4 regions of the Arthrobacter sp. 3Tela_A genome follow, and region 2 is predicted to be linked to each of the others. Evidence: riboswitches for the same ligand, from Rfam matches in the RefSeq annotation. Region 2 holds a riboswitch; each other region holds the start of a gene.
The links. A riboswitch is a leader RNA that binds a small molecule or an ion and turns the genes downstream of it on or off. The one in region 2 is predicted to bind S-adenosylmethionine.

Region 1: another riboswitch for S-adenosylmethionine. It lies ahead of TVC13_RS02010 (hypothetical protein); the one in region 2 lies ahead of TVC13_RS14720 (methionine ABC transporter ATP-binding protein).
Region 3: another riboswitch for S-adenosylmethionine. It lies ahead of TVC13_RS17500 (flavin reductase family protein); the one in region 2 lies ahead of TVC13_RS14720 (methionine ABC transporter ATP-binding protein).
Region 4: another riboswitch for S-adenosylmethionine. It lies ahead of TVC13_RS16110 (bifunctional o-acetylhomoserine/o-acetylserine sulfhydrylase); the one in region 2 lies ahead of TVC13_RS14720 (methionine ABC transporter ATP-binding protein).

What each region holds. Positions count from the first base shown of each region.
Region 1 covers NZ_JAXIOM010000003.1:74,741-82,051, forward strand. Annotated here, with positions in the region: gene TVC13_RS01995 (hypothetical protein) at 1-201, opposite strand, end outside; gene TVC13_RS02000 (MerR family transcriptional regulator) at 230-1,033, opposite strand; gene TVC13_RS02005 (tyrosine-protein phosphatase) at 1,132-1,878, shown strand; gene TVC13_RS02010 (hypothetical protein) at 1,944-2,330, opposite strand; SAM riboswitch class IV at 2,346-2,478, opposite strand; gene TVC13_RS02015 (SGNH/GDSL hydrolase family protein) at 2,598-3,497, opposite strand; gene paaZ (phenylacetic acid degradation bifunctional protein PaaZ) at 3,848-5,932, shown strand; gene TVC13_RS02025 (TetR/AcrR family transcriptional regulator) at 6,042-6,677, opposite strand; gene paaK (phenylacetate--CoA ligase PaaK) at 6,757-7,311, opposite strand, start outside.
Region 2 covers NZ_JAXIOM010000057.1:4,457-11,767, reverse strand. Annotated here, with positions in the region: gene TVC13_RS14755 (LLM class flavin-dependent oxidoreductase) at 1-413, shown strand, start outside; gene TVC13_RS14750 (ArsR/SmtB family transcription factor) at 469-813, shown strand; gene TVC13_RS14745 (MFS transporter) at 810-2,084, shown strand; gene TVC13_RS14740 (alpha/beta fold hydrolase) at 2,117-2,884, shown strand; gene TVC13_RS14735 (CoA-binding protein) at 2,970-3,386, shown strand; gene TVC13_RS14730 (SDR family oxidoreductase) at 3,405-4,166, shown strand; gene TVC13_RS14725 (hypothetical protein) at 4,177-4,728, opposite strand; SAM riboswitch class I at 4,947-5,051, shown strand; gene TVC13_RS14720 (methionine ABC transporter ATP-binding protein) at 5,158-5,949, shown strand; gene TVC13_RS14715 (methionine ABC transporter permease) at 5,942-6,607, shown strand; gene TVC13_RS14710 (LLM class flavin-dependent oxidoreductase) at 6,637-7,311, shown strand, end outside.
Region 3 covers NZ_JAXIOM010000090.1:2,658-9,968, reverse strand. Annotated here, with positions in the region: gene TVC13_RS17505 (PhzF family phenazine biosynthesis protein) at 1-773, opposite strand, end outside; gene TVC13_RS17500 (flavin reductase family protein) at 908-1,414, opposite strand; SAM riboswitch class IV at 1,466-1,585, opposite strand; gene TVC13_RS17495 (MFS transporter) at 1,673-2,875, opposite strand; gene TVC13_RS17490 (PhzF family phenazine biosynthesis protein) at 2,945-3,781, shown strand; gene TVC13_RS17485 (replication-associated recombination protein A) at 3,886-5,280, shown strand; gene rpsD (30S ribosomal protein S4) at 5,591-6,217, shown strand; gene TVC13_RS17475 (DUF948 domain-containing protein) at 6,415-6,789, shown strand; gene TVC13_RS17470 (hypothetical protein) at 6,829-7,083, shown strand; gene alaS (alanine--tRNA ligase) at 7,143-7,311, shown strand, end outside.
Region 4 covers NZ_JAXIOM010000070.1:10,098-17,408, forward strand. Annotated here, with positions in the region: gene TVC13_RS16080 (DMT family transporter) at 1-648, opposite strand, end outside; gene TVC13_RS16085 (RNA-binding S4 domain-containing protein) at 762-992, shown strand; gene TVC13_RS16090 (alpha/beta hydrolase) at 996-1,649, opposite strand; gene TVC13_RS16095 (SGNH/GDSL hydrolase family protein) at 1,770-2,627, shown strand; gene TVC13_RS16100 (DUF3995 domain-containing protein) at 2,624-3,163, opposite strand; gene metX (homoserine O-acetyltransferase MetX) at 3,187-4,323, opposite strand; gene TVC13_RS16110 (bifunctional o-acetylhomoserine/o-acetylserine sulfhydrylase) at 4,320-5,636, opposite strand; SAM riboswitch class IV at 5,702-5,818, opposite strand; gene TVC13_RS16115 (VOC family protein) at 5,944-6,585, shown strand; gene TVC13_RS16120 (hypothetical protein) at 7,022-7,311, shown strand, end outside.

The sequences.
Region 1 (7,311 bases), on a different contig from region 2:
GGAGCCCTGGCCCCACGCCGGCGTCATCTCAATCGTGCAGCGGGTCCCGGCGGTTACTTCCAGGGCTGCATGAAACAGCGGCTGAGGGCGGCGGTGTTCGCGGACGGAGCGCCAGAGCTCCCACCACCGGCTGGTGTGGATCACCACGTGCCCGCCCGCGCCCACGGGGAGCCACCACAACCGCACCTGGGCCTGCTCCATTTGCTGCCTCTCTGGTTCCAGGCTCCGCCTATGCCCGGGCGACGGGCTGCTGCAGCTCAGTCACCCAATCTGCCTGGTCCTTGGACTCTGACCGCAGATACACCTCACGGCACGGGCCTGAGAGGGTGAAACCGCGGGCGATGATCTCGGCATGCACCGCCTGCCAGCTCTCGCCGATGTGCTCCATCGAGCCAAGGTGAACGCCGCAGACCGCAGCCGGAACCGCGGGCAGGTCAGCTGCCTCCGCGCCGTCGGGCACCGGACCCGAGTGCGCGAACCCGGCGGTGATCCGCAGACCGTCCTCGCCCATGTCGTACTCCGCTACCGGCACACCGCCGGGCACGCCGGCAGGGACCAGGATTGCGGCAACACTGTCGAAGAGAGGCCCGACGACGCCCGGGACCTCGGGCTGTTCGGCCACCACGGCGCTGCGGGCAGCGAGCCGAATGGCAGGAAGTGGCTTTTCAATGATCTCGATCTGGGACATGGCATTTTCCTTTTCAATGAGGTGGAGCCTGCGCTCGACGTCGATGAGCCGTGCAGCCGCTACCCTCGCCTCTTCCGCGACCTCTGCCCGCCGCAGGCGCAGCAGGTCAGCGATCCGGCCCGAGCCCACCCCGGACGCGAGCATCGCGGAAATATCGTCCAGGCCGAAGCCCAGGGAACGCAGGGCCACAATCCGGTGCAGCCGTTCAAGCTGGGACGGATCGTAGGAGCGGTAGCCGCTGAACTCATCCACGTGGGCGGGCACGAGCAGGCCGGCGGTGTCCCAGTGCCGCAGCATGCGGTGGGTGACCTGACCGATCTGCGCGAACGCTCCAATGGATAACATGATCCAGTTCTCCTGCCTTCCACAGTGTCAGAGTCAAGTATTGCTTCCGGACGGCTCTTCGAGGGCGCGCACCCTGCAGTTCCGCCTACGCTGGGAGCATGGGGAACCCGCCGAACCGCAACGTCGACTGGGAAGGTGCCGCCAATGCGCGGGACCTGGGTGGAGTTCCTGCGGGCAACGGGCGCATCCAGCCCAGCCGGCTCTACCGGATGGGCCGCTCCGAATGGCTCACCGCCCGCGGTTGGCAGCAGGCATACGATGCCGGTGTCCGCACGGTGATTGACCTGCGCAACGCGGCGGAGACCGGCCGGAGGGACACCGACCCGGTGGTGCCGCCGTCGGCAGTCCGCGGCATCCGGTTCCTGAACCTTCCCACCCAGGAACCCGACGATCCGGACTTCACGGCACTGACCGGCCCCTACATGAGCTCACCGCGGTTCTACGCCGAGAATTTGCGCCGCTGGCCGGAAAAGTTCGCGGCAATTGCCCGTGCCGTCGCTGATGCGCCGCCCGGCGGCGTCGTACTGCACTGCTCAGCCGGGCGCGACCGCACCGGGCTGGTGACGGCGCTGCTGCTTGGCGTGGCCGGCGTGCGGCCGGCGGACATCGCCGCCGACTACCGTGCTGCCCTGACCGGCATCAATGACTGGCACCGAACCCAGCAGCAGCCGCGGGAGCGCCCGCTGGACGACGCCGAACTGGCGGCCCGCGCCGATGCCGCGGAGGGTGAGCTGCTGGGTTTCCTGCAGGAATTCGACGCCGCTGCCTACCTGCGCCGGGCCGGAACCGGGGAGGAAACCCTCGCCCGGCTCCGCTCCCGGATGCTCGGCTCCTCACCGAGATGACAGAAACTGCACGATACAGCGGGCGCTCATACGGGCAGTTTCTGCCATCTCGATGGGGCGAGGAGCTAAGCGGACCCGTGGTCCTGCATGGTCACGTCATTCCGCGGAACCCGGCCGCGGCAGGGCACCACCCTCTCAGGAGTGGCTAAGTAGAAAAAAGAGCTCCGGTTCCGGCCCTCATAGGCGCCGGGGACCATCAGGGAGGAGTACCGGGTGCACCACTGCGGCTGCCCGGGGGTGGCAGCAAGGGCCTCTGCGACCAAGGGAACATCATGGTGCCACATAAGCTGCTGCTCGCCGTCGAGGACCAGATAGATGAGGTCCAGTTCCGGGTCGGCGTGGACCTCGACGTCGATCCAGTCGTCGTACCTCATGAGGCGGCCGCCGTGGATCCAATGGATCTTGTGGCCGGGGTAGAAAGCCGTGCAGCGCGGGTCACTGGAGGGAATCACAGCGTGTCCTTCGTGGGAGTGTCCTTGCCCGCTCCGGTTGGACGCGGGCCGCTTCGTCATCCGAACCACCCGCCGAACATTGGGGTTGGTGCATGGCCAGTCGGAGCTTTTCCGTACCGGGAAGGTGCGGAGGCCATGTCTCGTGAAGCACTGATTACGTTAGCAGGCACCAGGGACACCGGTACACCCATCGAGAGGGCAGTTGCGGCTCTTTTCAGCCGCGAAAGGAACCGCAACTGGCCTCTCGACGGGTGGTCCGGGTTGAACTCAGCTGCGGCCGCGGCAGTGATGCCCCTTGCCCGGGAGGTCGACGTCCGCAGTGATGGCCGCGAGGTAACCCTCCCGGTACCCCGTGGCGTTGGGATGCAGGTTGGCCTGGGCGGCCTGGCCAAAGATGATCCACGGATCGGCGGAGCCGACGCCGTGCCCGGCGAACTCATCCACCACGTCCACATACGTGGACCGGCGATCCGGCAGCTGCGCGGCCAGGACGGCGTTCAGCGCATCAGTGCCCGCATTGAACAGCCCGGCTGCCTCGGCGGAGAGCAGTCCCGGAACTCCGGCCTCGTCGAAGAGGTGCGGGTACCCCACCAGCACCAGCTCCGCTCGCGGAGCCAGGGCACGCAGCTGCTCCAGCGACTGGCGCATCTGTGGAGCCAGCGTCGTTTCGGCGTACGCCTGCGCCGCCGCGAGAGCGGGAGCGCAGGTCGCCGGAAGCTCAGTGCCGGCGCAGGCCGCTACGACGTCCGTGAAGCGGACATCATTGCCGCCGATGGTCAGCGTCACCAGGTCGGTGTTCCGGTCGATGCTGCCTGCAGCCTGAAGTGCTGCGATTTGCTCCGGCAGGTCTACCGGACCCGCGGGGGCCGGCGGAGGAGTGCTGGCCGCCGTGGCGCCGCCGCAGGTCACGTTGGCATCCAGCTCAACCTTGCGCAGGGCATCCAACAGGGCCGGGTAGCCCTCGGCTGTCCGCCCGCAGGCATCGAGTACTGCGCCGCCGCCGAAGCCGGCTGCATAGGAGTCGCCGAGGGCTACGTAATCAACGGACCATTTCGGCCCGCGGTCCCATCCCTTGTGGGGTCCGTGGTGGCCGCGGTCCCGGTCGGCACCGGCACCCGCAGCGGTCCATGGGGTAGCGTCCGCCGCGGCACCGGCCGCAGGCAGCACCAGAGATCCTGCCGTGAGGAGACATCCTGCGGACAACAGCGCCGCTGCCCGTCCCCATTTGCGCAACCGGAACATGTCCTTGCCTTCCGCCGTCGTGGTCCGCAGTGCAGTGCTGCGTAGCGGACCACGCTAACGGCCGTGCTTCCACGGCGGAACACGAAGGCGGCGCAGCGGCACCCGCAGGCGAAATGTTGAGGACCGGCACACTCCCAGGTGATGTGCCGCACGGCACTCTCATGTAGGCTGGATTCATTACCGACCGTCCGGTCAGTTATCGGCCTGCGCTGCAGCTGCGGCCAGCCGGCCCGGACTGGCAAACGAACGTCCAGTATCGAAAGGGTCCGTCAACGATGACCTCAACCGCCATAGACGTGCAAGTCGTCCCCAGCTTCGTCCAGGACGAATGGTGGACCCCGGAGAACACCTCCGCCAGTTCCACCGAAGTCCGTGATGCCTCCACCGGCGAACTGCTCGCCCTGGTCAGCACCGACGGCCTGGACACCGCTGCCGCCGTCGAGCACGGCCGCACAGTGGGCCACCGCGGACTGGCCGGCCTCACGTTCCACCAGCGAGCCCTGAAGTTGAAGGAACTGGCCCAGTACCTCAACGGCCGCCGTCCCGAACTCTACGAAATCTCCGCCCGCACCGGCGCTACCAAGATCGATTCCCTCGTGGACATTGACGGCGGCATCGGCGTGCTCTTTACCTTCGGCTCCAAGGGCCGGCGCGAACTGCCGAACTCCACCGTTGTGATTGACGGAACCCCGGAGGTCCTGTCCAAGGACGGCTCCTTCATCGGCGAGCACATCTACACGTCCATCCCGGGCGTCGCCGTACAGATCAACGCCTTCAACTTCCCGGTCTGGGGCATGCTGGAGAAGTTCGCTCCGGCCTTCCTCGCCGGTGTTCCCACCATCGTCAAGCCCGCCACCCCCACCGGCTACCTCACCGAAGCCGCCGTGCGCATGATGGTCGAATCCGGCATCCTGCCCGCCGGCTCGCTGCAGCTGATCTCCGGATCCGCGCGTGACCTGCTGGACCACCTCGACTACCGGGACATGGTCTCGTTCACGGGCTCGGCGTCGACCGCCAACAAGCTGAAGAACCACACCAACGTCATCGAAGGCGGCGTACGCTTCACCAGCGAAACCGACTCGCTGAACGCCTCCATCCTGGGCCCGGACGCTGTTCCCGGAACCCCGGAATTCGACGCGTACGTGAAGTCGCTGGTCACCGAAATGACCGTCAAGGCCGGCCAGAAATGCACCTCTATCCGCCGCGCCATCGTGCCCAAGGCCCTGGTGAACGACGTCGTCGCTGCCGCTGCCAAGCGCATCGAAGAGCGCGTTGTGCTCGGCGACCCGCGCGCCGAAGGCGTCACCATGGGTGCCCTGGCCTCGGTTGAGCAGCGCGACGGCGTCCGCTCTTCCGTCCAGACGTTCCTGGATGCCGGCGCCAAGATCGCGTTCGGCAGCCTGGATGCCCCGGAAACGGTACAGGCTGACGGCAGCCGCGGCGTCGTTGAAGACGGTGCCTTTATGGCACCGGTGCTGCTCACCTGGGACGATCCCAACGCTGAGGCACTGCACTCGGTTGAAGCGTTCGGTCCGGTTTCCTCCGTGGTCGGCTACGAAGACACGGCCGACGCCGTGCGGCTGGCTGCCCTGGGCGGCGGCTCGCTGGTTGCCACCGTCTGCAGCAACGACCCGTCAACGGTCCGCGAAGTTGTTACCGGCATCGCCGGCCACCACGGCCGTGTGCACGTGCTGAACCGGGAAACCGCCCGCACCTCCACCGGCCACGGCTCGCCCGTCCCGCACCTGGTCCACGGCGGACCCGGCCGTGCCGGCGGCGGCGAGGAACTCGGCGGCATCCGCGCCGTCAAGCACCACATGCAGCGCACCGCCATCCAGGGCTCGCCCAACATGCTCACCGCCATCACCGGCGTCTGGCACACCGGCGCAGACCAGAACTTCGACGAAACCCACCCGTTCCGCAAGGACCTCGCCACGCTGAAGATCGGCGACGCGATGGCCTCGGAGCTGCGCGAGGTCACCCTCGAAGACATCACCGCGTTCGCAAACAGCACCGGCGACACGTTTTACGCGCACACTAACCAGGAAGCTGCCGAGGCGAACCCGTTCTTCCCGGGCATCGTGGCGCACGGCTACCTGCTGCTCTCCTGGGGCGCCGGACTGTTCGTCGAGCCCGCCCCGGGGCCGGTACTGGCTAACTACGGACTGGAAAACCTGCGCTTCATCACTCCGGTGGCCGCGGGTGACTCCATCCGTGTGACGCTGACGGCAAAGCGCATCACCCCGCGTGAGACCGACGAGTACGGAGAGGTTGCCTGGGACGCCGTCCTGCACAACCAGAACGACGAGATCGTGGCCACCTACGACGTGCTCACCCTCGTGGAGAAGAAGCGCGCCTAGCCTCCTTCACCCATATACATCGAGAGGCCAGTTACGGCTTGTTTGGAGCACCAAACGGGCCGTAACTGGCCTCTCGATGTAGGGGGAGATCCAGATACCGAGAACGGGATCAGGGCTTGCCGTGCAGGCCGTCGAACATCATTGAAATGATGTCGTCGGCGAGCTTCTCCGCGCTCAGCGAGCCGCCGGGCTTGTACCACTCAACGATCGAGTTGATTGTTCCGAACAGCAGGCGGGTAGTGGTCCGGGGATCGATGTCGCTGCGCAGGGAGCCTTCGGAGCGGGCGGCGTCTACGAGTTCCGCCACGCGGCGGTCGAACTGGCGGCGGCGCTCCATGGCGTCGCGCTCGACTTCAGTGTTGCCCCGCAGCCGCAGGAGCAAGGTGACGAAGGGCAGCCGCTCGGTCAGGACTTTGATGGTGCCCCGGAGCACGAACTCCAGCCGGGCATCGGCCGGTCCGGACGAAGCTTGCGGGTCGTCCAGCACGCCTTCAAGGCCGCCCAGCGCGTTCTCGAGCGCAAGGCGCAGCAGGTCACCCTTGGACGGAACGTGGTGATAGATCGCGGACTTGGTGATGCCCAGGTTCTCCGCGAGGATGCCCATCGACGTAGCTTCGTACCCGTGACGGTTAAACACGTCAACGGCGATGTTCAGCACGGTCTGCTGGTCGTAGCCGGGCCGCCCCCTGCGGGTGCCGTTGGCGCCGGAGGGAGAGGAAGTCGCGGAACTCGTTGGACTAGGCATCTGAATATTTTCGCATGAACGTTCGGGGTGGGGGGGGGCGCCCCCTCCCCCCCCGCACACCCGAACGATCATCACGGCCCTAGGCCGGCTTGTTCTCCTGCTTGCGCAGGTCATAGATGCGGCGCAGCTTGCCGCTGGAGCGTGCGAGGGAGCCGGGCTCCACAACGTGGATGGCGCAGGAGGAACCGATGTGGATCTTGATCTGGTTCTTCAGCTCGGCGGCTGCCTTGCTGCACTCGTCGGCGGAGGATTCAGCGCGGCGCTCGATCTTCACCGCCAGCTCGTCCATGCGGTCCGGGCGGGTGATCTCGAGCTGGAAGTGCGGGCTCAGGGCCGGAATCCGCAGCGCGATTTCCTCGATCTGGCTCGGGAAAAGGTTCACGCCGCGCAGGATGATCATGTCATCGTTGCGGCCCGTGATGCGGCCCATGCGGCGCATGCCCGGACGTGCCGTGCCCGGCAGCAGACGAGTCAGGTCGTGGGTCCGGTAACGGATGATCGGCAGCGCTTCCTTGGTCAGGGAAGTGAAGACCAGTTCACCGTGCTCGCCGTCGTCAAGGACCTTGGTGTCATCGAACGGGTCGATGATCTCCGGACGGAAGTGGTCCTCCCAGATGTGGGCGCCGTCCTTGGT
Region 2 (7,311 bases):
ACCTTGACGAGCCGCTGGGCTCGGTGAAGTCCAACGCCATCCAGTCAGCCGCGGCGAACTTCCAGAAAGTGAAGGACGACGGCGAGCCCTGGACGGTGCGCGACATCGCCGAGAGCGCCGGTATCGGCGGGCTGGGCCCGCGGCTGGTGGGCTCCGGCGCCGAGGTCGCCGAGGAGCTGATCCGCTGGGTGGAAGAGACCGACGTCGACGGCTTTAACCTCGCGTATGCCGTCACCCCGGGCACCTTTGAGGACGTCGTGGAGTTCGTGGTTCCGGAACTGCAGAAGCGCGGTGCCTACCCCACGGAGTACGCCCCGGGCACGCTGCGGAACAAGCTCTTTGGTGCCGGCGACAAGCTGCCCGCAGAGCACAGGGGAGCCCGGTACCGACTGGCGCCGGCCGTCACGCGCTAGGACTGGGCTTCCGCGGAGGCTGCCCCCGGGGGAGGGCGTTTGTTAGTATCTGCGTATGCACGCAGATACTAATGCTGATGACCTTACTCCCGCGAACGCCTACATTGACGTAGCCGTTGAGGTCTTCCGCCTGCTCGCGGACGCAACACGCATTCGGATTGTGCTGGCCCTGCGTGAAGGCGAACTCTCGGTGAACAACCTGGCCGAAATCGTGGAGCGCAGCCCGGCCGCTGTCTCCCAGCACCTGGCGAAGCTGAGGTGGGGCAAGCTGGTCCGTGTCCGGCAGGACGGGAACCGGGCGTTTTACCGCCTCACGGACGAGCACGCGATGCGGCTGGTGGTCGAAGCTATCCGGCAGGCCGAGCATGCCGTGGACGAGAAGCCCGGGCACCACTCATGATCCGGGTCCTGCGCAATCCCACCTACCGGGCACTGTTCTTCGCCCAGGTATTGGCGTTGCTCGGAACGGGCCTGCTGACCGTTGCCCTGGGCCTTCTTGCCTTCGACCTGGCGGGGGACTCAGCCGGAGCAGTGCTCGGCACCGCTCTTACGATCAAGATGCTGGCGTACGTGGGCGTGGCGCCGGTGGTCGCTGCCCTGGTGGACCGCTTGCCGAAAAAGGCCGTGTTGGTTGGTGCCGATGCGGTGAGGTTCGCGGTGGCACTGGGTCTTCCGTGGGTGACCGAGATATGGCAGGTCTACGTCCTGGTGTTCATACTGCAGTCCGCATCGGCAACCTTCACGCCTGCGTTCCAGTCGCTGATTCCGGGCGTGCTGCCGGATTCCCGGGATTACACCCGTGCCCTGTCACTGTCCCGGCTTGCCTATGACCTGGAATCGCTGCTGAGCCCGGCGCTTGCCGCAGTCCTTCTGACGGTGCTTACGTACAACAGCCTTTTCCTCGGAACCGCGTTCGGATTCCTCTGTTCCGCGGTACTCGTCCTGGCGTGCAGGCTGCCCGCCGCTGAGGCCTCAGGGGACGGTTTCTGGAGCCGGCTTCCGACCGGAATAAGGACCTTCGCCCGCACGCCCGCGCTGCGGTTCCTGATGCTGGCCAACGTGGTGGTGGCAGCCGGAACGGCGATCGTCCTGGTGAATTCCGTTGTCTATGCGCGCGCAGTGTTCAGGCTGGATGACGCCGCGCTGGCACTGGCCCTCGGCTGTTACGGCGTCGGATCGCTGGCTGCGGCCCTGCGTGTTCCGTGGCTGGTGGACCGTTTCGGCGTCATCCGGACGATGCTTGCGGGCTTAGCGGTGATTGTGGCGGGACTGGCAGCAGCCGTCGTCGTGACCGGAGTGCTGGCGGCGGGTCGCGCGGGCTGGCCCGCACTGCTGGCCGCCTGGGCCGTGCTGGGTATGGGAACCTCGCTCGTCAACACGCCCTCATCCCGGCTGCTGGCAGACTCCTCGACGCCGGCCAACCGAAACCTGGTCTACACGGCGCAGTTCGCTCTTTCCCACTCCTGCTTCCTCATCACCTACCCCATAGCGGGGTGGCTGGGCGAGGGCAGCCTGCTGGGTGCTGCGGGAGTCCTGACTCTCCTGGCCGCTGCCGGATTCGCCGCGGCGCTGGCGCAGACAAGGAAGAACGGTGGTTCCGCCTGGCTGCAGCCGGAGCGGTTCGAGCAGCCGCGGGGCATTGACCGGGTAGGAGCACGCTCCTACCGTTGAGGGACCCCCAGCCTCCAGCCAAGGAGAACCTCATGGAACCAGCAGCCACAGGACGCGTGCTTTCCGCCGACGGAACGCCCATTGCCTGGCAACGGCAGGGCCAGGGTCCGCCGCTGGTAGTGGTGGACCCGGTCATGATGGACCGGACCACGTCATCGATGGCCGGTGTGGCGGAACTGCTGGCGGCTGGGCACACCGTTTACACCTATGACCGCCGCGGCAAAGGCGAGAGCGGGGACGGGGAGGAGTACACCCCTGAGTCCGAGGTGGATGACCTGCTGGCCGTAGTGGAAACCGCCGGGGGAGCGGCGGCCCTGCTGGGCACGTCTTCCGGAGCCGTACTTGCGCTGCGCGCGGCGTCGGAGTCCGCTGTCATCTCCAGCGTGATCGCCGTCGAACCGCCGCTTACTGAACCCGGCACGGAAGAACCGGATATGCGGCCCGAGTTGGAAGAGCTGGTGGCAGCAGGTGACCGGGCCGGCGCCATCCGGCTGTTCCAGGAATCCATCGGAGTGCCGGCGGACATCATTGAGGCTTCGGACCCGGGCCCGTTCGAACCCGCAGCGCACACCATCGCCTATGACCTGACCCTGCTGCTTGAAACCGATGTACGGAGCCTGACCGGGATCCGCGTGCCCGTGCTGGTGCTGGCCAGCTCCGGCAGCGATGACCGGCTGAAGGAATGGGCCCGTGAAACTGCCGAGCTGCTCCCCGAGGGGTCCTTCCAGCTGCTGGAAGGCAGCTGGCACGGCCTGGATGACGCGGTGCTCGCCGCTGCCGTGGAGGCTTTTCTGGAATAGGACCGGCGTCGACCGCGTTGCTGCCTGAGCGTAGGGTGAGATCCGGCAGAGAGCTAACCGGTCACAGCAGTCAAGGAGGCACGGCATGGCACACCGCAATGACCCTGAGGTCATCACCAGGCTGCTCACAGCCAAGGGCCGGTGGGCGGTAGTCGGGCTGTCGAACAACCCCGCACGACCGGCTGTCGGTGTGTCCCGGTTTGTCCAGGATTCCCTGGGCATGGACATCGTTCCCGTGAATCTCTCCGGCGAGTCAGTGCACGGCAACCAGGGCTACACCCGGCTGGCCGAGATCCCCGGCCAGGTGGACGTAGTGGACTGCTTCGTGAACTCCGCCAAGGTAGGCAGCATCGTGGACCAGGCCATCGAAATTGGCGCCAAAGCCGTCTGGCTGCAGCTGGGTGTGGTGGATGAGGCGGCGGCGCAGCGGGCCGCGGACGCAGGCCTCGACGTCGTTATGGACACCTGCCCGGTCATCGAGGCCGGGCGGTTCGGACTCTAAAAAGGCCAGGAGGCCGGCATGAGCACTGTCCTAGTGGTGGGCGCGACCGGAGGAATCGGCCGGCTGGTGGTGCAGGAAGCCGTACGGGAGGGGTTCGCCGTCCGGGCCCTGGCCCGCAACCCGCGCAAGGCGGCGGATGTGCTGCCGCCCGGGGCAGAAGTGGTGGAAGGGGATCTCACCCGCCCCGAGACCCTCGAAGGCGCGGTCAGCGGGGTTGACGCGATCATTTTCACGCACGGTGCCAACGGCGGTGAGGACCCGCAGGCCGTGGATTACGACGGCGTGCGCAACGTCCTGCTGGCCCTGAACGGACGCCGGGTCCGGATAGTGCTGATGACGGCGATCGGACTGACGAACCGGACCGCGTTCGGAACCCTGGTGGACTGGAAACGGCGCTCCGAGCGTCTGCTCCGGGCCAGCGGACTGCCGTACACCATCGTCCGGCCCGGATGGTTCGACTACAACGAACCCGGCCAGGGCCGGGAAATCGCCCTGCAGGGAGACCGCCGGCGGACCGGCACGCCTGCGGACGGCGGGATTGCCCGCACCCAGATTGCCGAAGTGCTGGTGCACGCCTTGAGTTCCGACGACGCCCTCGGCAAGACCCTTGAACTCATCGCCGGGGACGGAGAGCCGGTCACTGACTTCGATGCCTTCTTCGCACCGCTCCAGGCCGACCCTCCGGGCACGCTGGACGGAGTGCAGGACGATCCAAACATGCCCCTGGACGAAGAACCGGAAAGCATCCGGGAGGAGCTGGCTGCCATGGGCAGCCGCTAAAGAACCTGGGCTACCCCCGCCGGTCCGCAGGGAGGGATCGGTGGACCTTCCAGGCAGAGAGCATCTGGTCCCGGGTGCCGCCGGGATGTGCGGCATGCCAGTCCCGGGCGAAGCGGTTGAGCTCGAACTGCGGGCCAATCGGAGCGGCTGCCGCGGCACGGGTGGCGTGCCAGTGATCCAGCGCCGCAGCCAGGGTAGCCGTCCCGTCATTGGCGGCGAAGAACTCGCGCATGGGGGCATCGAACCGGAAACCAGGCCCCAGCGCGTTGACGAAGAACTCCCGCAGCACCTGGCTGCAGGGATGTCCCGCCGGAATCACCGTATGGATAGTCAGCGGCGGAACGAGCCGTTGCCGGGAGCGCCGGGGCTTCGCAGCCGGCGCCGGAAGCGGCTTGCCCGCCAGGTAGGCCGCAACCCGTTCGGCCAGCTGTTCCTTGGACCCCGTGGCCGGAATCTGCTGCGCCCGGGCAAACGCCTGCAGCTCATCCTTCAGCCAGTACCACCGGCGGAACTCGCCAGCCCCGAGCGAGGAAGACAGGGCAGGGCGTTCCGGAAGGGTCACGTTCCCATCCTCCCGGATCTGCCCGGAATTCTGTGCTCCCGCGCCGCGAACGGCCCGGTGAATGAATGGCGTGGACCCAGGGAGAGTTCTCAGCGGGTGCGTAACAACGGTGCGTAACAATACGGATTGTGACGCCGGTGGCGTTACGAACCGACGCATAGGGCCGCACGGAGAAATCTTCTGGCCCTGACCGGGTGCAGCCGGTTTAGATAGTGGCGTAACCATCCAGAGCGGCTGAGAGACCTGGCTCCGTGACGCCGCAGCAACCCCCTTCCGCGGGCATACCCGCCGAAGAAGGGTGCTACCGCCAGGACCGATGGAGAAGCACCTGCTCTTAGACGGTCCGCTGCTCCCGTGCCCCGCTGCACGGGCGCCGGGCGGGCGAAGCGGCGTGCACCTCTTCCCGGGCATAGACCGCAGGAGGACAGCATGATCCGTATTGAGAACGTCTCCACCGTCTTTGGAGGCGGTGAATCGGCTTTCACGGCAGTGGACAGCGTCAGCCTTGAAATTCCCAAGGGCAGCATCCAGGGCATTATCGGGTTCTCCGGTGCCGGAAAATCCACGCTGCTGCGCAACATCAACCTGCTGGAACGCCCAACTTCCGGCCGCGTGCTGGTGGATGGAACGGACCTGACCGGGTTGGGTGATGCCGAGCTTCGTGCGGCCCGGCATGAGATCGGGATGATCTTCCAGCACTTCAACCTGCTGAACAACCGCACCGCCGCGCAGAACGTTGAACTCTCGCTGAAGTTCGCCGGCGTGAAGAACGCCGCCGAACGCCGCACCCGCGCACTGGAGGCGCTCGCCGTCGTCGACCTCTCGGAGAAAGCGGGCACCTATCCGGCCAAGCTCTCCGGCGGGCAGAAGCAGCGTGTTGCCATTGCCCGTGCCCTGGCCACGCGGCCCAAGGTGCTGCTGTGCGACGAACCGACCTCCGCCGTCGATCCGAGGACCACTGCCTCCGTGCTGCAGTACCTCAGCGACGTCAACGCGCGGTTCGGGATCACGATCGTGGTGGTCACCCATGAAATGAACGTCATCAAGGCGATTGCGGACAATGTCGCCGTCATGGAGGAAGGCCGGGTGGTGGAACAGTTCGCGCTCGCGGAACTGGCCCGCCCCGGTTTCACCCCGGCCACCGCGATCGGCCGGTACCTGATCTCCGACGAAATCACCCTGGACCGGGCTGCCCGCCGGGAAGGAGCCCGCGTTGCTTGAGCGAATTGCCGAAGTCTGGCCGGAACTGCTCGCCGCACTGGGGCAGACCGGCACCATGCTGCTGGTCGCGATTCCGCTGGCGGTGCTGATCGGCACCCCGCTGGGTGTGCTGCTCTACTCCCTTGGGCCGGACGGGCTGGGGCACAAACCGCGGCTGCACCGCGTCCTGGACTCACTGGTGAACCTGGTGCGTTCCTTTCCGTTCCTGATCCTGCTGATCGCGATCATCCCGTTCACCCGCTTCGTGGTGGGAACAACCATCGGCACCGCAGCTGTGATCGTGCCGCTGACCATTAACGCCATTCCGTACTTTGCCCGGTTCGTGGAGCAGAACATCACCGCGTTGGGCGGCGGCGTGGTGGAAGCCGCCCGCTCCATGGGAGCAACCCGCGGCCAGATCGTGCGGGACGTGCTGCTGGTCGAAGCGCGTCCGGCACTGATCAGCTCGGTCACGATCATGACCGTCAGCTTCATCTCCTACTCCGCGATGGCGGGGCTGGTGGGCGGCGGCGGAATCGGCGACTTCGCCATCCGCTACGGCTACTACCGCTATGAAACCGGGCTGATGCTCACCGCGATTGTGCTGATGGTCCTGCTGGTCCAGGCCGTGCAGCTGGGCGGCTCCTGGCTCTCCCGCCGCGCCGACAAGCGCCTCTAGCCTTCCCGCTCCTATCGAAAGTTACTTCCATGAGCATTCTTAGTACCCGTTTTCCCGGCGGGCGTCCGCGCCTTCTGCTGAACGCCTTCCTGATGAACACCACCAGCCACATCCGCGGCGGCCAATGGCGCCACCCCGATGCCGGGCAGCACCGCTTCAACGAGCTGTCCTTCTGGACAGACCTTGCCCGGCAGCTCGAAGACGCGAAGTTCGACGCCCTGTTCTTCGCCGACGTCGTGGGCCTGTACGGCAACCACGACGGCGGATGGGCCTCCCACGTGCGCCGCGGCCTGCAGGTGCCGGCCAATGATCCGCTGCTGCTGCTCGCGGCACTGTCCGGCGCCACCAGGGACATCGGCCTGGCGGCGACGTCGTCCGTGGTGCAGAGCCATCCCTTCCAGTTCGCGCGGCAGATGTCCACTCTGGACCACCTCTCCGGCGGCCGGGCCGGCTGGAACATCGTCACCTCCGTGCTGGAGAACGCGCACCGCAACTTCGGCAGCGACGGCCTCACCGAGCACGACCGCCGGTATGACTGGGCGGATGAATACACCGACGCGGTGTACAAGCTCTGGGAAGGATCCTGGGATGATGGCGCGCTGGTCCAGGACAAGACCAGCGGTCTGCACGCGGACCCGGACAAGGTCCACAAGATCCACCACCGCGGCGAGCGGTACTCGATCGACGGACCGCACCTGAGTTCA
Region 3 (7,311 bases), on a different contig from region 2:
CCGGTCCGGCCAAGGACTGTTCCCTGGGCAGCGATGTACGACGACGGTGCCCGGCCGCTTCCTATCAGCCACTGGGCCACCCCGGCGTTGAAGCTGCCTGTCACCGGGTCCTCACAGGGGAGGTCATCGGAGATGAACGTGCGCACCTCAAACCCGGTGGACTCGCCGTCGGGGTGCGGGCCGATGACGCCGACAGCCAAGCCGGCCATGGCCGGGTAGTTGGGACGGATGGCCAGCACCTCCGCTGCCGAGTCCAGCAGCACGCCGATCCATTCAGGGCCGTTGACCAGCCAGGCAGCGTCCCGCAGCGCCTGCCGGGAGAGTCCCAGGCCTGCCGCAACGCGGTCCAGCACCTCCTCGGCAACAGGTCCCGACCGCGTCAGCGCCGGAGCCGCAAAAGCCAGCCGGCCGCCGTCGTCCGTTTTGATCCGCACCAGGCCGGCAGCGGATTCCTGGACGAGGATGCCCTCCTGCCGGGGTTTTCCTCCGGCTTCCAGCCAGGCCTGGGCAGAGCCCAGGGTGGGATGCCCGGCGAACGGCAGTTCCTCAGTGGGGGTGAAAATCCGGACCCGGTAGTCGGCCTGCGAATCGTCCGGGGGCAGCAGGAAGGTGGTCTCGGACAGATTGGTCCAGTTCGCGAATCGCTGCATCCGGGCGGTACTGAGTCCGGAGGATTCAAGGACGACGGCGAGCGGGTTGCCGCCGAAGGGTTCGGGGCTGAACACATCAACCTGGGCAAACGGGCGGGCAGATACGGGAGTTTCGGGAGTCACTATTTGAGCTTAGTGAGTCGCCCGGGTGGATCCGATAGGCATGGGTTGCCCCAAGCTGCTCCGGTTTGTGCTGTTTGCTCCGCGGCGCGGCGGAGCGATTTCCCAAAACGGAGCGTTTTGCGAGGGCGGGCGACTCAGACGAACGCGGGTACCGCGAGATTCCTAAACGCCGACCCGTGGAAGACCAGCGGCTCATGTGCGCCGTCGTGGGTGGAGTAGCCGTGCACGCGAAGCAGAACGACGGCGTGGTCCCCGGCCGGAATCTCGTTCTCAACCGAGGTTTCGAGCCAGAGGGCGGCCTCGTCCAGGAACAGGGCACCGGTGTCGGCTTCGTGCAGGCTCAGCCCGGCAAAGCGGTCACCGTCGCGGGAAGCGATCTGGCGGCAGACGCCGTCGTGCCCTGTGCCCAGGATGGATACACCGATCCGGCCTGCCGTACGAAGCAGCGGCCAGGTGCGGGAGGTGTTTTGCACCGCGAACATCACCAGGGGCGGATCCATCGAGACTCCGACGGTGAAGGAAGAGGCCACGATTCCCTGCGGTGCACCATCCACTTCGGCGCAGAGCGCTGCGATTCCGGACGGAAAACGCCCAAAGGCCTGACGCAGTGCATTCGGCTGGAGATCAGTTTCAAGTGCCATGGAGATTCCTCTGCCTGAGGCGCAGCCTGCGGTGCGGAACCGTGGAGGCTGACGCTGTACTTGCCGGACCGGGAGATCCACCGGAACGGCCGAATCGTCACCTGGAGCACCCCGCTACGGCGAGAGGGTTGCCGTCCAGCCGGCCAGGGCCTGTGGCTGGAACTCTTGATTCTGGCTACCAATCTAGGAGCCGGGGTGTCCCGGGGCAAACGACCGTCACATTCCGGCCATGCAGGGCAACACTTCGTAACGGGGTACCTAACCGGCTGCCGGCCTGTTTCCTGTTTCCACGGGGTCAGGCGCCACGGCTGGATTGTCCGGCCTGTCCCGAACACCCATCCGGTGCAGGACCATGGGACCCAGCGCGGCCCCGCTGAGGATGACAGCGCCCAGCACCAGGCAGGAGAGGAGCCAGGGAGCGCCGTCGTAAAGGAAGCCTGCCAGCAGGGACCCTGCGGCGGCACCGATCAGTCCCGCGTTGCTCAGGAGTGCCATTCCGCGGCCGAGCCGGTGATCGCCGGCCTCAGCCACTACCGCTCCATGCATCGGAATCAACAGCGCCCAGGAAGCACACGTTAGTACCCACAGCGCAGCGATGAGCAGCGGAGACGGAGTGAATGCCAGGCCGACTGCGGCCACGGCCGAGGCAGTCGACGCCGCGATGTAACCTGTCCGGCGCCCGCGCCGCTCGGTGAACCGGTGCAGCACCCGGGGGAGAACCGTCAGCGCAATGCCGCCGGGCAGGTAGACAAGTGCGATCTGGTAGACCTCCAGACCGACTGCGTTCTGCAGATGCAGCAGGAGCAGCAGTCCCACACCGGCCTCGGCCACTGCCGTCAAACCGGCCAGGAAAAGGAGCGGTCCCAGGCCGGAGCCTTTCGCCCTGCCGCGCGGATCGTCCTGGACCCGGGGCGGCGCGCTGCGGACCAGCAGCAGCCAGAGGGCGGCCGCCAGGCAGACAACGGCCAGCGCAATGAAGACGCCGAAGAATCCGATGGTCGGCAGCAGCACCATAGCCGGGATCCAAAAGAACCAGGACCCGAAGGACTCAGAGGAAAGCAGCCCGGCCAGGGAACCCGAATCGGTGTCCAGAGACTCGGCGGCGACGGCACGGACGGCTATCCAGAAGAGCGCACCGCCAATACCGCCCACAGCCGCCGCTGCCACTGCCCAGGGCCAGGAGCCAGCCATAGCGTAACCGAGGCAGCTGAGGGCGTAGAGGAACGCGCCCGCTGCTGCGACGCGGGTCCGGGTGAACGTGTCGGCCAGCCGGCCGGCCAGGGGCCGCGCTGCCACCGAGACGGTCAACTCCACAGCGATGAGCATCCCAATGGCTGCGCTGCAGAGGCCGAGCTCAATCCCTGCCCACAGCGGGATCAGGAAGTCCACCAGCTCAGCTGAACCGCCCAGTGCGGCCGCAGCTGCTGCAACGGGTTTGCGGGAGCCCGCTCCGTTTCTCATGCGCAGAGCCTAGCGGACACCATCGGCACGCTTTGCCGCGCACGTGCGGCCAGCTATTACAGTGTCCGCATGAGACAACGCTGGTTCAAACAGGTAGACGTTTTCGGCAGCAAGCCGTACCAGGGCAACCCGCTGGCCGTGGTCCTGGACGGGGAAGACCTCGACGACGAGGCCATGCTGCAGTTCGCCCGCTGGACGAACCTCTCCGAGACCACCTTTATCCTCCCGGCGACGCAGGACGAGGCCGACTACCGGGTGCGGATTTTCACCCCGGGCGGCGAAATCCCGTTCGCCGGGCACCCCACCCTGGGAACGTGCCACGCGTGGACCGAGGCCGGAAATACGCCGATGAAGCCGGGTCTAGTGGTTCAGGAGTGCGGAATTGGGCTGGTGCCGCTCCGGGTCAACGCAGGCCTGGCCGCCTTTGCAGCACCTCGGCTGATCCGCACCGGGCCTGTGGAGGAGGGGACACTGGCCCGTGTGACGGCCGCGCTCGGGCTCACGCCGGACCAGGTCCGCGGCCACCAGTGGGTGGACAACGGACCGGGCTGGCTGGGACTTCTGCTGCCGGACGCTGAGACGGTCCTCTCACTGCGGCCGGACCATGCCGCAATCGGCGACCTGCGGGTGGGAGTAATTGGCCCGCAGCCGGAGTCAGCGGAGACTGACTTCGAGGTCCGCGCCTTCGCCCCCGGACTCGGAGTCTCCGAGGATCCGGTCACCGGAAGCCTTAATGCCGGACTCGCCCAGTGGCTGATCGGCGATGGAATTGCCGAGGAGCGCTACACGGTCACCCAGGGCACCGCCGTCCACCGTTCCGGCCTGGTCCGGGTGTTCACCCGCGAAGGCCGGATCTGGGTTGGCGGCGAGTCCGTCACCTGCATCGACGGCTCCGTTTCCCTCTAACAGTCCATCTAGTGCATCATGCCCATCGAGATGACACTTACGGCTCTTTTCAGCGCTGAAAGGAGCCGTAAGTGTCATCTCGATGGCACGGGTAGCCTTGAACCGTGAATGACTTGTTCAACAGCGGTGAGGATCAGGACCAGCAGGACGACGACGGCGCCGCGGCAGAGGGCGACGCCCGGCAGCGCCCGCGCAGCCCGCTTGCGGTGCGGATGCGCCCGCGCACTCTGGACGAGGTAGTGGGCCAGCAGCACCTGCTGGCGCCCGGCTCCCCGCTGCGGACCCTCGCCGAAGCACCTCAGGGAGGCCCGGCCGGCCCTTCGTCCGTGATGCTGTGGGGTCCTCCGGGCACCGGCAAAACAACACTGGCGCACGTTGTAGCCCGCGGGCCCGGCCGTAAGTTCGTGGAACTGTCCGCGATCACCTCCGGCGTCAAGGACGTCCGCCGGGTCATGGACGAGGCGCTGACCGCCCGGGATCTGCACGGCATCACCACCGTTCTGTTCCTGGACGAGATCCACCGGTTTAACAAGGCCCAGCAGGACGCCCTGCTGCCTGGTGTTGAAAACCGCTGGGTTGTCCTGATCGCCGCCACTACGGAGAATCCGTCTTTCTCCGTGGTCTCCCCGCTGCTCTCCCGTTCCCTGCTGCTGACGCTCAAGCCCCTCACCGAGGAGGACATCGCCGGACTGCTGGTCCGCGCCGTCGAGGATGAGCGGGGCCTGGCGGGCCGGGTTCAACTCAGTGAAGAGGCGCTGGAGCACCTGGTGCGCCTCGCCGCAGGGGACGCCCGCCGCGGGCTGACCGCATTGGAAGCCGCCGCCGGCGTTGCCTACTCGGAACGGGACCCTGACGTTACCGTGCCCGCGGTCGAACTTGCACATGCGGAGCAGGCCCTCGACGTTGCAGCGCTGCGCTATGACCGGGCAGGGGACCAGCACTATGACGTCACCAGCGCCTTCATCAAGTCCCTGCGCGGTTCCGACGTCGACGCCGCCCTGCACTACCTGGCCAAGATGCTGGAAGCGGGGGAGGACCCGCGGTTCATCTCCCGCCGGCTGATGATCTCCGCCGCGGAAGACGTGGGGATGGCGGACCCGACGGCGCTGCAGACCGCCGTCGCCGCGGCCCAGGCCGTGCAGTTGATCGGCATGCCGGAGGGCCGGCTCATCCTGGCCGAAGCTGTGGTGCACATAGCCACCGCCCCCAAGTCGAACGCCGCGTACAAGGCGATTGGTGCCGCGACGGCGGACGTCCGGGCCGGGTACGGCAAGGGCATACCGCCGCATCTGCGCGACGCCCACTATCCCGGGGCCAAGCAGCTGGGCCACGGCAAGGGCTACATCTATTCGCATGATGAGCCGCATGGGGTGGCGAAACAGCAGTATGCGCCGGATGACCTGGTGGGCAAGGACTACTACAAACCCACGGCCAACGGCGCCGAACGGGACATTTCAGCCCGGCTGGAACGCCTGCGCGGAATCATCCGCGGTCAGTAGCGGGCCAGTAGCGGCCAGTAGCGGCCACCGCGCCATCCAGCCCGTCCGGCGGGCCTGCCACCAGGCCCGCCACAAGTCCGGGTGCATGCTAGGATTGATGGTTGACTGGCAAGCGCACTGCCGGACAATCCCACCAACCGACCGGATTCACTTCCGGATGCGGTGGAACTGTGTCCGGTAACTGCGTTGCAGCAGAAGGCAGCGGTTGGCCGGAGCTCTCCCTAATGGAGGCCAGTGACTACGTATTAGCCGTGCACGGCGGGTTTTCCCGGTGCGTGCGGCAAAACCGCCAAAACAGTGAAAGGTGAACGTGGCTAATTCAACACGTGCACGCCGTCAGGCTCGCGCTTCGCGCGCCCTCGGCATTGCTTTGACCCCCAAGGCAGCAAAGTACTTCGAGCGCCGGCCTTACCCCCCGGGTGAGCACGGCCGCGCACGCCGCAAGCAGGACAGCGACTACGCAGTCCGCCTGCGCGAAAAGCAGCGCCTGCGCGCACAGTACGGCATACGCGAAGCACAGATGACCCGTGTCTTCGAAGAAGCCCGCCGCACCGCCGGTCTGACCGGTGAAAACCTGATCGAGCTTCTCGAGATGCGTCTTGACGCCCTCGTGCTGCGTGCCGGCTTCGCCCGGACGATCGCCCAGGCCCGCCAGCTTGTTGTGCACCGCCACATCATGGTTGACGGCGCCCGCGTGGACCGCCCGTCCTTCCGCGTGTCCGAAGGCCAGCTCATCCATGTGCACCAGCGCAGCGAGACCATGACGCCGTTCCAGGTTGCCGCTGCCGGCGCCCACCGCGACGTCCTGCCCGCTGTTCCGGGTTACCTGGATGTCTCCCTGGACAAGCTGCAGGCTCGCCTGGTTCGCCGCCCGAAGCGCTCGGAAATCCCCGTGACCTGCGAAGAGCAGCTCGTGGTGGAATACTACGCACGCTAATTCGACTCTCTTCCCGCTTTTGCGGGAGGTATGGCGAAATGGAACAGCCCGCGGCCCCGGCCCGGGGGCTGTTTCGTTTCCCGGCGGCCGTGCGCAGGCCCTGAACGGGGGAACGCGCCGCCGCCAAGTAAGTGTCCTGTCCCGTCAATGGGTAAGGTACATAGCGGAAACTCTTCGAAAACAACCCAAGGAGAACCATGTCAGGTGGAGATATTGCCGGTCTGATCGCAGCCGGGGTTTTTGCCGTGCTGGTTGCGCTGCTGGCCGTCCCGCTCCTCAAGCTTGGGAAGGTCTTCGATGAGCTTCGCGGATCGATCAAGACCCTCAGTGATGAAACCACCCCGCTGATCGACGAGGTCACCACCACGGTTTCCACCACGAACCTGCAGCTGCAGAAGGTTGACGGCATTTCCTCGAACGTCTCCGACGCGTCGGCCAACGTTTCCGCGCTGACGTCCCTGATCGCCGCCACCGTCGGTTCGCCGCTGATCAAGGTCTCCGCCTTCACTTACGGAGTCCGCACCGCACTGACCTCCCGCCGCCCCGCCGGGCGCGGCCGCCGCAGCCGCTAGGGCCTTCCGCCGCCATGCAGTCCACTACAGGAGCAGCACATGATTAAGCGTGTCTTTTGGATGTCGATCGGCATCACCATCGGCGTGATCGCAGTCCGGCGCATCTCTGACGCCAAGGAGAGCCTCGGCCCGGCCGGCCTGAACCGCGCCGTCGGCACTGCCGCCGACGCCCTGCACGATTTCACTGACGCCTTCCGTGACGCCATGACCCAGCGTGAAGGCGAACTCCGTTCCGCCCTGGGCCTGGACACCACGGACACGGTGGCCCAGACCATGTCCTCAGCCCGCCGCTGACATTCCCCACCCCGCACTGACCTGCGCGGAATTGATTTACCAGAAGGGTAAGAAACACCATGAAGTCCCACGAGATCGCACGCCGCTGGCTGGATTTCTTCAGCAGGAAGGGCCACACGGTCGTTCCCTCCGCGTCGCTCGTCAGCAACGACCCGTCGCTGCTGTTCACCGTTGCGGGCATGGTGCCCTTCATTCCCTACCTGACCGCGCGTGAGACCCCGCCGTACA
Region 4 (7,311 bases), on a different contig from region 2:
TGCGGCAAAGCCGGAGACGAAGTTCAGCAGTGTTGCGGTGATCGGGGTTCCGTAATGCATGCCCGTGGTGCCGTTCATCGCCTGCTGGAAACTCATGGCCATGCCGGCGCTCAGCGGCAGCAGCACAGCCAGCAGCCAGTCTCCCGTTCCGCCGGTTCCGGACAGTTTGGGGCTCACGGCCCAGGCGACGGCGGCGATGGTCAGCACGGCACCCACCACCCGCATTAGGGTGAGGGTTTTCCTGCCGCCCGGGCCAATGCCCATCCGGTCTACCACCAGTCCGGTCAGGGTTTGCCCGGCCACGGTGGCGACCGTGAAGACGGCAACGCCCAGGACGGCGATCGTCAGGGTCTGCGTAAGGACGAACCAGGCACCGATGACACCGGCCAGGATGTAGATCCGCGGAAAGCGCTTCTCCCGCAGGGCGGGCAGAATCTGCCCGAAACCGGCGCGCCCGCGCGGCAGCACTGCGGTTACAAGGATCATCACTGCCAGCCCGACGCCGAAGCTCACCAGGGCGGCAGCGAGGGAATCATCGAGCGCGGCACCAAGTTCCCCGTTGACGCGGGACTGGGCAGGAATCGCCATCCCTGCGGCCAAGGCAAGTGGAAGTCCGACGGCGGCGGGGATGCGGGCAGGCTGTGGCACCGTTTCACACTACTCCGGCTGCCCGCGTCTCCCCTGCCCCGCGCCGGGGATCCGTAACCTGCGGCAACCGGCCCCGTACCGGCGTCGTGCGTTTTCTCCGGCAGAATAGGGTCATGAGCTCAACCGATCCCCAGGACCTGCCCATCCGTGACGACATGATCCGCCTTGGCCAGGCACTGAAACTTGCCAGCCTTGCCGAAGACGGCATTGAGGCCAAGGAACTTATCGAAAACGGCCTGGTGAAGGTCAACGGCGAAATCGAAGAGCGCCGCGGCCGGCAGCTGCACGCCGGAGACACCATCGAGGTAAACAGCCAGGCCGTGCGGATCGTCTCCGGCAGCTAAGCCCTACCGGGCGCCGAGGACGGTGTGGGTGAGGAATTCCCGCACGTGTCCCAGTTCCTGCATGTTGATGCTGTGCCCCATGCCGGCGTAAAGCACCTTGGTCATCTTGGTGTGGCCGTTCAGCCAGGCGTGGGTGTATTCGATCCGCTCGGCGTCGATCACCGGATCGGCCTGGTCCCGCCCCCAGAAGAACGGCACCTTCAGGGCTGCCAGCTCCTCGTCGTGGAAGAAGCCGCTGCCCTCCGCGGGCACCACAAAACCCGAGAGCCCGACGACGGCGGCAAACTCCTCGGGCCGGTGGCGCAGCAAGGTGCTGGCCACGGCCATGCCCATGGAGAAGCCGAGCAGGCTCACGCTGGAATGCTGCTCCTTGATGCCGTCCAGCCAGTCCGAAACGTCCTGGACGGCGGACACGACCCGGTCCACTGAATACTCCGGTTCATGCATCAGCGGGAACCAGGTGTAGCCCGGACCCAGCGCCTGCGGAGCACGCACCGACGCGATGGTGAACTCCTGCGGCAGGTACTGGGCCAGTCCCATGAGGTCTTCCTCGTTGGCCAGGTAGCCGTGGAAGAGCACCAGCAGCGGCGTTCCGGCACGCTCTTCCTCCGGCTTGGAGAAGAGCACAACAGGGTTCCAGGGAGAGTTTTCAGTCATAAAACCCATTCTGGCATGCACCGCCTTCAACCTACGGTCGCGTAGCCAGCCGCCAAGGGCAATCATGGTCAGGTGACCGAATCAACGCAGCACCCCGCAACGCCCACCCAGTCTGACCCGATGCCGGACCCCCTGCCGACGCAGGCCCACCCGAACCACCCGTTTAACCGGTACGTCGCCATCGGCGATTCATTCACCGAAGGGATAGGCGATCCAAGCCCTGAGAGTCCCGGCGGGAACCGCGGCTGGGCTGACCGGCTGGCCGAGGAACTCGCCGCCGGGCATCCTGACTTCGCCTATGCAAACCTGGCCATCCGCGGCCGGCTGCTGAACCAGATTGTTGCGGAGCAGGTACAGCCGGCCATCGACCTGAAGCCGGATCTGGTAACCATCTGCGCCGGTGGCAATGACGTCATCCGCCCCGGCGGCGACCCCGACCGGCTGGCCGAGACCATGGACGCCACCATCGCGAAACTGCGGGAAACCGGTGCCACCGTAGTGCTCTTCACCGGTCCGGACATCGGGGCCACCCCGGTCCTGGGCAGCGTGCGCGGGCGGGTAGCCATCTACAACGAGAACCTGCGCACCGTTGCCATGCGGCACGACGCCGTCATCGCAGACATGTGGGCGCTGCGGGAACTGAGCAACCAGCAGATGTGGGCCCCGGACCGGCTGCACTTTTCCCCGATGGGACACCAGAGCATCGCGGCCATGGTGCTCGAGACCCTCGGAGTGCCCCACACGCTCGAACCGGCCCGGGTCAAGGAATTGCCGCCCAAGAACTGGCGGACGGCACGCTCCGAAGACCTCTTCTGGGCCCGGGAATACCTCATGCCGTGGGTAATGCGGCGGGTCCGCCGGCGTTCCTCCGGCGACGGCATTTCGCCCAAACGGCCGGATGCCGGACCGTATTTCGGCAAGCGGATGCCGCAGGGATCCTCCGAAGCGGCAGGGACCGGGCCGCTCAGCCAGGACTAGTTGGGGGCCGGCTTGGTTTGGATCCGTTGTTCCGGCCTGCGCCGCGAAAGCCACAGGTAGGTCAGGAGCGCGGCGCCCCAGGCGAGGAACAGTGGATCCCACAGCCAGGCGTGGCCTTTCAGCCCTTCAACATCGGCATCCGGGCCGGCGGGAATCCAGCCTGCCAGCACCGCTGATGCTGCCGCAGTGTTGAGCGCACCCCAGAGGCACAATCCGGCACCGCCTGCCCAGCTGAGTACACGGATAAGCCGGGGAAACGGAAACCTGCCGTAGGCAGCGGCCAGCGGAAGAACCGCGGCAGCGGCCTTGAGCAGTGCGGCGGCGCCCAGCACCGCAGCGGCCTCTGCCGGGGACTCCTGCCCCGCCTGCACGGCGAAGCTGCCTACCGTGGCCAGCAGCCACTGCCCGCCCAGCGCCCAATACAGGCTGAAGGCAGCATGGAGCAGGCCAAGGACGCAGGCGGTCCTGAGGAAACCGATGCCGCGGCGGCGTCTTGGTTCGGCCGGAGGCGGTTGCCCGTGCGGTGAGCTGCGCATGCCCCCATGGTGCCGCGCAGTACCTAGGCGAAGAAGTCCTGCCGGAGAACATCCTGAAGCTGGAGCACATCGGTGAGGAAACCGTCGTGGCCAATGGGAGCGCTAATCAGGTGCACGCGGTTCTCGCCGGGCAGCGCTGCGGCCAGCTCGTACGACTGTTCCGGGAAATACAGCCGGTCCGAGTCCACCGCGGCGACCAGGAACTGTGCCTGGGTGTCTGCGAGCGCCTCGGCCAGGCTCCCTCGCCCACGGGTGATGTCATGGCTCATGAGCGCCTCGGTGAGGATGACGTAGCTGTTGGCATCGAAGCGGTCCGCGAGTTTCCGGCCCTGGTGGTCCAGGTAGCTCTCCACCTGGTACCGGCCGCGCTCAGCCGGAAGCGCCGCGCCAAGCGGGTCCTCCCCCGGCTGCGGTGTCCGGCCAAACCGGTACTGCAGTTCCGCCTCGGACCGGTAGGTGATGTGCGCGATCCGGCGGGCCAGGCCCAGCCCGGCCAGCGGGGCACGGCCGTTGTAGTAGTCGCCGCCGTTGTAGTCCGGATCCAGCCGGATGGCCGCCACCTGCGCCTGCGCGAAAGCGATCTGCTCACCTGTGCTTGCCGCCGTCGCCGCAATGACCACACACCGGGCCACCCGGTCGGGTTCAGTCACGGCCCACTCCAGGGCCCGGGCGCCGCCTAGGGAGCCGCCCAGCACGGTGTGCCAGCGGCGGATGCCCAGCTGGTCTGCGAGCCGGGCCTCGGCGTGCACGGAATCCCGAATGGTGACAAACGGGAACCGGGATCCCCAGGGCAGCCCGTCCGGGTCTGCCGATGCCGGACCGGTGGAGCCGTAGCAGCCGCCAACCATGTTGATCGAGACCACAAAGAACCTGTTGGTGTCGATGGTCCGGCCGGGTCCCACCAGGCCGTCCCACCAGCCGGGTTCGTCCGTGCAGCCCTGGGCCACGTGGGTGCTGCCGGTGAGTGCGTGCGGAATGAGGACGGCGTTGGACGCCTCGTCGTTCAGCACGCCCCAGGTTTCGTAGCCCAGCACCACGTCCGGAAGGACGCCGCCGGTCTCCAGGGCCAGGTCACCGATCGAGGCATACTGCAGCACCCCGTCCAGTACACGGACAGGGTGCTGCGGTGCAGGAGGATAGGTTGTCACGCTGTGCTTCATGCTCCCTTGGCGGCGCGGAAACCGGCGTCGAGGTCCGCGATGATGTCGTCGATATGCTCCAGGCCCACGGACAGGCGGACCAGGCCCGGGCTGACGCCGGCTGCTGCCTGGGCCTCAGCACCGAGCTGGCTGTGCGTCGTCGACGCCGGATGGATGACCAGCGAGCGCACGTCGCCCACGTTCGCCACATGGGAGTGCAGCTCAAGGCCGTCCACGAAGCGCTTGCCCGCTTCCACGCCGCCTTCGATCTCGAAGGACACGATCGCCCCGGTTCCGCGCGGGCCGTACTTGCGGCCCCGTTCGTACCACGGGCTCGACTCCAGCCCTGCGTACGCAACCGAAATGACGTCGTCGTGCGCTTCCAGCCAGCGCGCCACGGCGACGGCGTTTTCAACGTGCCGCTCCACGCGCAGGCTCAGGGTCTCAAGCCCCTGGGCGAGGAGGAAAGCGTTGAACGGGGAGAGCGCGGAGCCCAGGTCGCGGAGCAGCTGCACCCGTGCCTTGAGGATGTAGGCGAGGTTGGCGCCAAGGACTCCGTTGGCGCCCAGGTCGCGGGCGTAAACCAGCCCGTTGTAGCTCTCGTCCGGGGTGTTGAAGCCGGGGAACTTTTCCGGATCGGCGCCGAAGTCGAAGTTGCCCGAGTCCACAATCACGCCGGCAATTACGGTGCCGTGACCGCCGAGGTATTTGGTGGCCGAATGCACCACAATGTCAGCGCCCCATTCGATGGGCCGGATCAGGTACGGGGTGGACAGGGTGTTGTCCACGATCAGCGGGATGCCTGCTTCATGGGCGACGGCGGAGATCCCCTCGATGTCCAGGACATCCTGGCGGGGGTTGGAAACCACTTCGCCGAAGAAGGCCTTGGTGTTGGGCCGGACCGCTTCCCGCCACTGGTCCAGGTTGTCCGGGTCCGCGACGAAGCTGACGTCGATTCCGAACTTCTTCAGCGTGTGCTTGAAGAGGTTGTAGGTTCCCCCGTAGAGGCTGGGGCTGGCCACAATGTGGTCCCCGGCTTGGGCGAGGTTCAGGATGGCGTAGGTTTCGGCGGCCTGGCCCGAGGCGAGCAGCAGGGCTCCGAGGCCGCCTTCCAGGGACGCGATCCGGTTCTCGACCGCTTCCTGGGTGGGGTTGCCGATCCGGGTGTAGATGGGCTCCAGTTCGGCCAGCGCGAACCGGTTCGCTGCGGCTTCGGCGCTGGGGAAAACGAAGGACGAGGTTTGGTAGATCGGCAGGGCGCGGGCGCCGGTTACGGCGTCGGGCTCCTGACCTGCATGGATCTGGCGGGTTTCGAAGGACCAGTTGGCAGACATTGTGCTCCCTTTATGACCAGGGGCCCCACAGGGTCGGGTCCGGAATACACCGGAGCGACACGTGTGGCCCGCGCTTGCCGGCACGCCTGTTTGCGTACGGCCAGGTCTTCACCCGGGGCACCCCACCGCGGTTGGAGGGTTGCCGGCCAGCAAGCCGGGGCTATCTGCTGGCACTCATGACCTGTACCTATAGAACCAACCCCTCAGCAGTTGCGCAACCCATATGACGCAGCGTGAAAATCTGCTGATTACGCCGCTTAGGCTTGCCTTAGTCGAGACATAGGTCACAACGTGCCAAGATGTTCGCATGCGCCTGGATCACGTCTCATATGCCTGCGAATCCGACGGCCTGCTGGCCACTACGGAACGCATTGCCGCTGCCCTGGGAACCGACTTCGTCAAGGGCGGAGTCCATCCCCGTTTTGGTACCCGCAACATGATCCTCCCGCTGGCCAACCACCAGTATGTAGAGGTTGTTGAAGTACTGAACCACCCCGCGTCGGACAAGGCCCCATTTGGGCAGGCCGTCCGCGCGCGCTCCGAAGCCGGCGGCGGCTGGATGGGCTGGTGCGTCGCCGTTGAGGACCTTGCTCCCTTCGAAGAACGCCTTGGCCGCTCCTCCGTTCCCGGCAACCGCAAGTTCCCCGACGGACAGGAACTCACCTGGCGCCAGATTGGCATCAACGGCCTGATCGCCGACCCGCAGGTCCCCTACATGCTGCGCTGGGATGAAGACAAGGCAGACCTCCACCCCTCCCGCGCCTTCGAAGGCACCGTCTCGCTGCAGTCGCTCACCATCGCCGGTTCGGCCGCGCGGGTGACCGAGTGGCTGGGCATGCCGGTTGAGAAGCCGCTGGAGTCCGTGGATGTCACCTGGGTCTCCCCCAAGGGCACGCCGGGCATCATGTCTGTCACCTTTGCCACCGAGAAGGGTCTCGTCGAGATCTAGTTCTGCTGGATTCGCTCCGGTTTGTGACAATCGCTCCGGTTTGGGGAACTGCGTGTTCCCCGAACCGGAGCGATTTCCGTTTGGCGGGAGATCTCTTCTCCGGATTCCTGCACTTCGAGACATCCCTGCCGCTTGGGACACCCGTCTACGGCCGTTTCCCTGCACTTCGAGACATCCCTGCCGGTTTGGGACTACCCTCCGCGGCGCCGTGGCAGGAAAGTCCCGAGCTGGCAGGAGAGACCCCAAATGGAGGGTTTTCAATTCATGCCAGGCCGGTTCAATCCGGCCGTCGGCCGGGCAGCCACTCAGAATCACAGCTTGGGAACTCGGCGTGTCATTTCCCCAGGCACTGTTCACAGTTGCTGTGCCGGCAGTCGTTTTCCACAAGCCGGCGTACTGACCTACCGAACGGCTCCCCAATCGGCAGAGTTAGTCCATGCCGATCACTTTCCTGCTCTCAGCGCAGGCCGACTTAGATGGAACGAGCCGCCGGGATCTGGCCCGCAAGTGCGCTGCCGGTGAGCTGGTTCGCCTGAGACGCGGCATATACGTTCCTGCGGAGCAGTGGCAGAAACTCGCGCTCTGGGAGCGTGATCGTGTCCGGCTCGCAGCGGTGGCAGGCGACCACACACCCGGGAGGATTCTGATTCAGCAGTCAGCTGCCGTCATGTGGCGCCTGCCGACTATCGGCGCCCACTCCAAGGTCATGATGCTGGCATCCGGCCC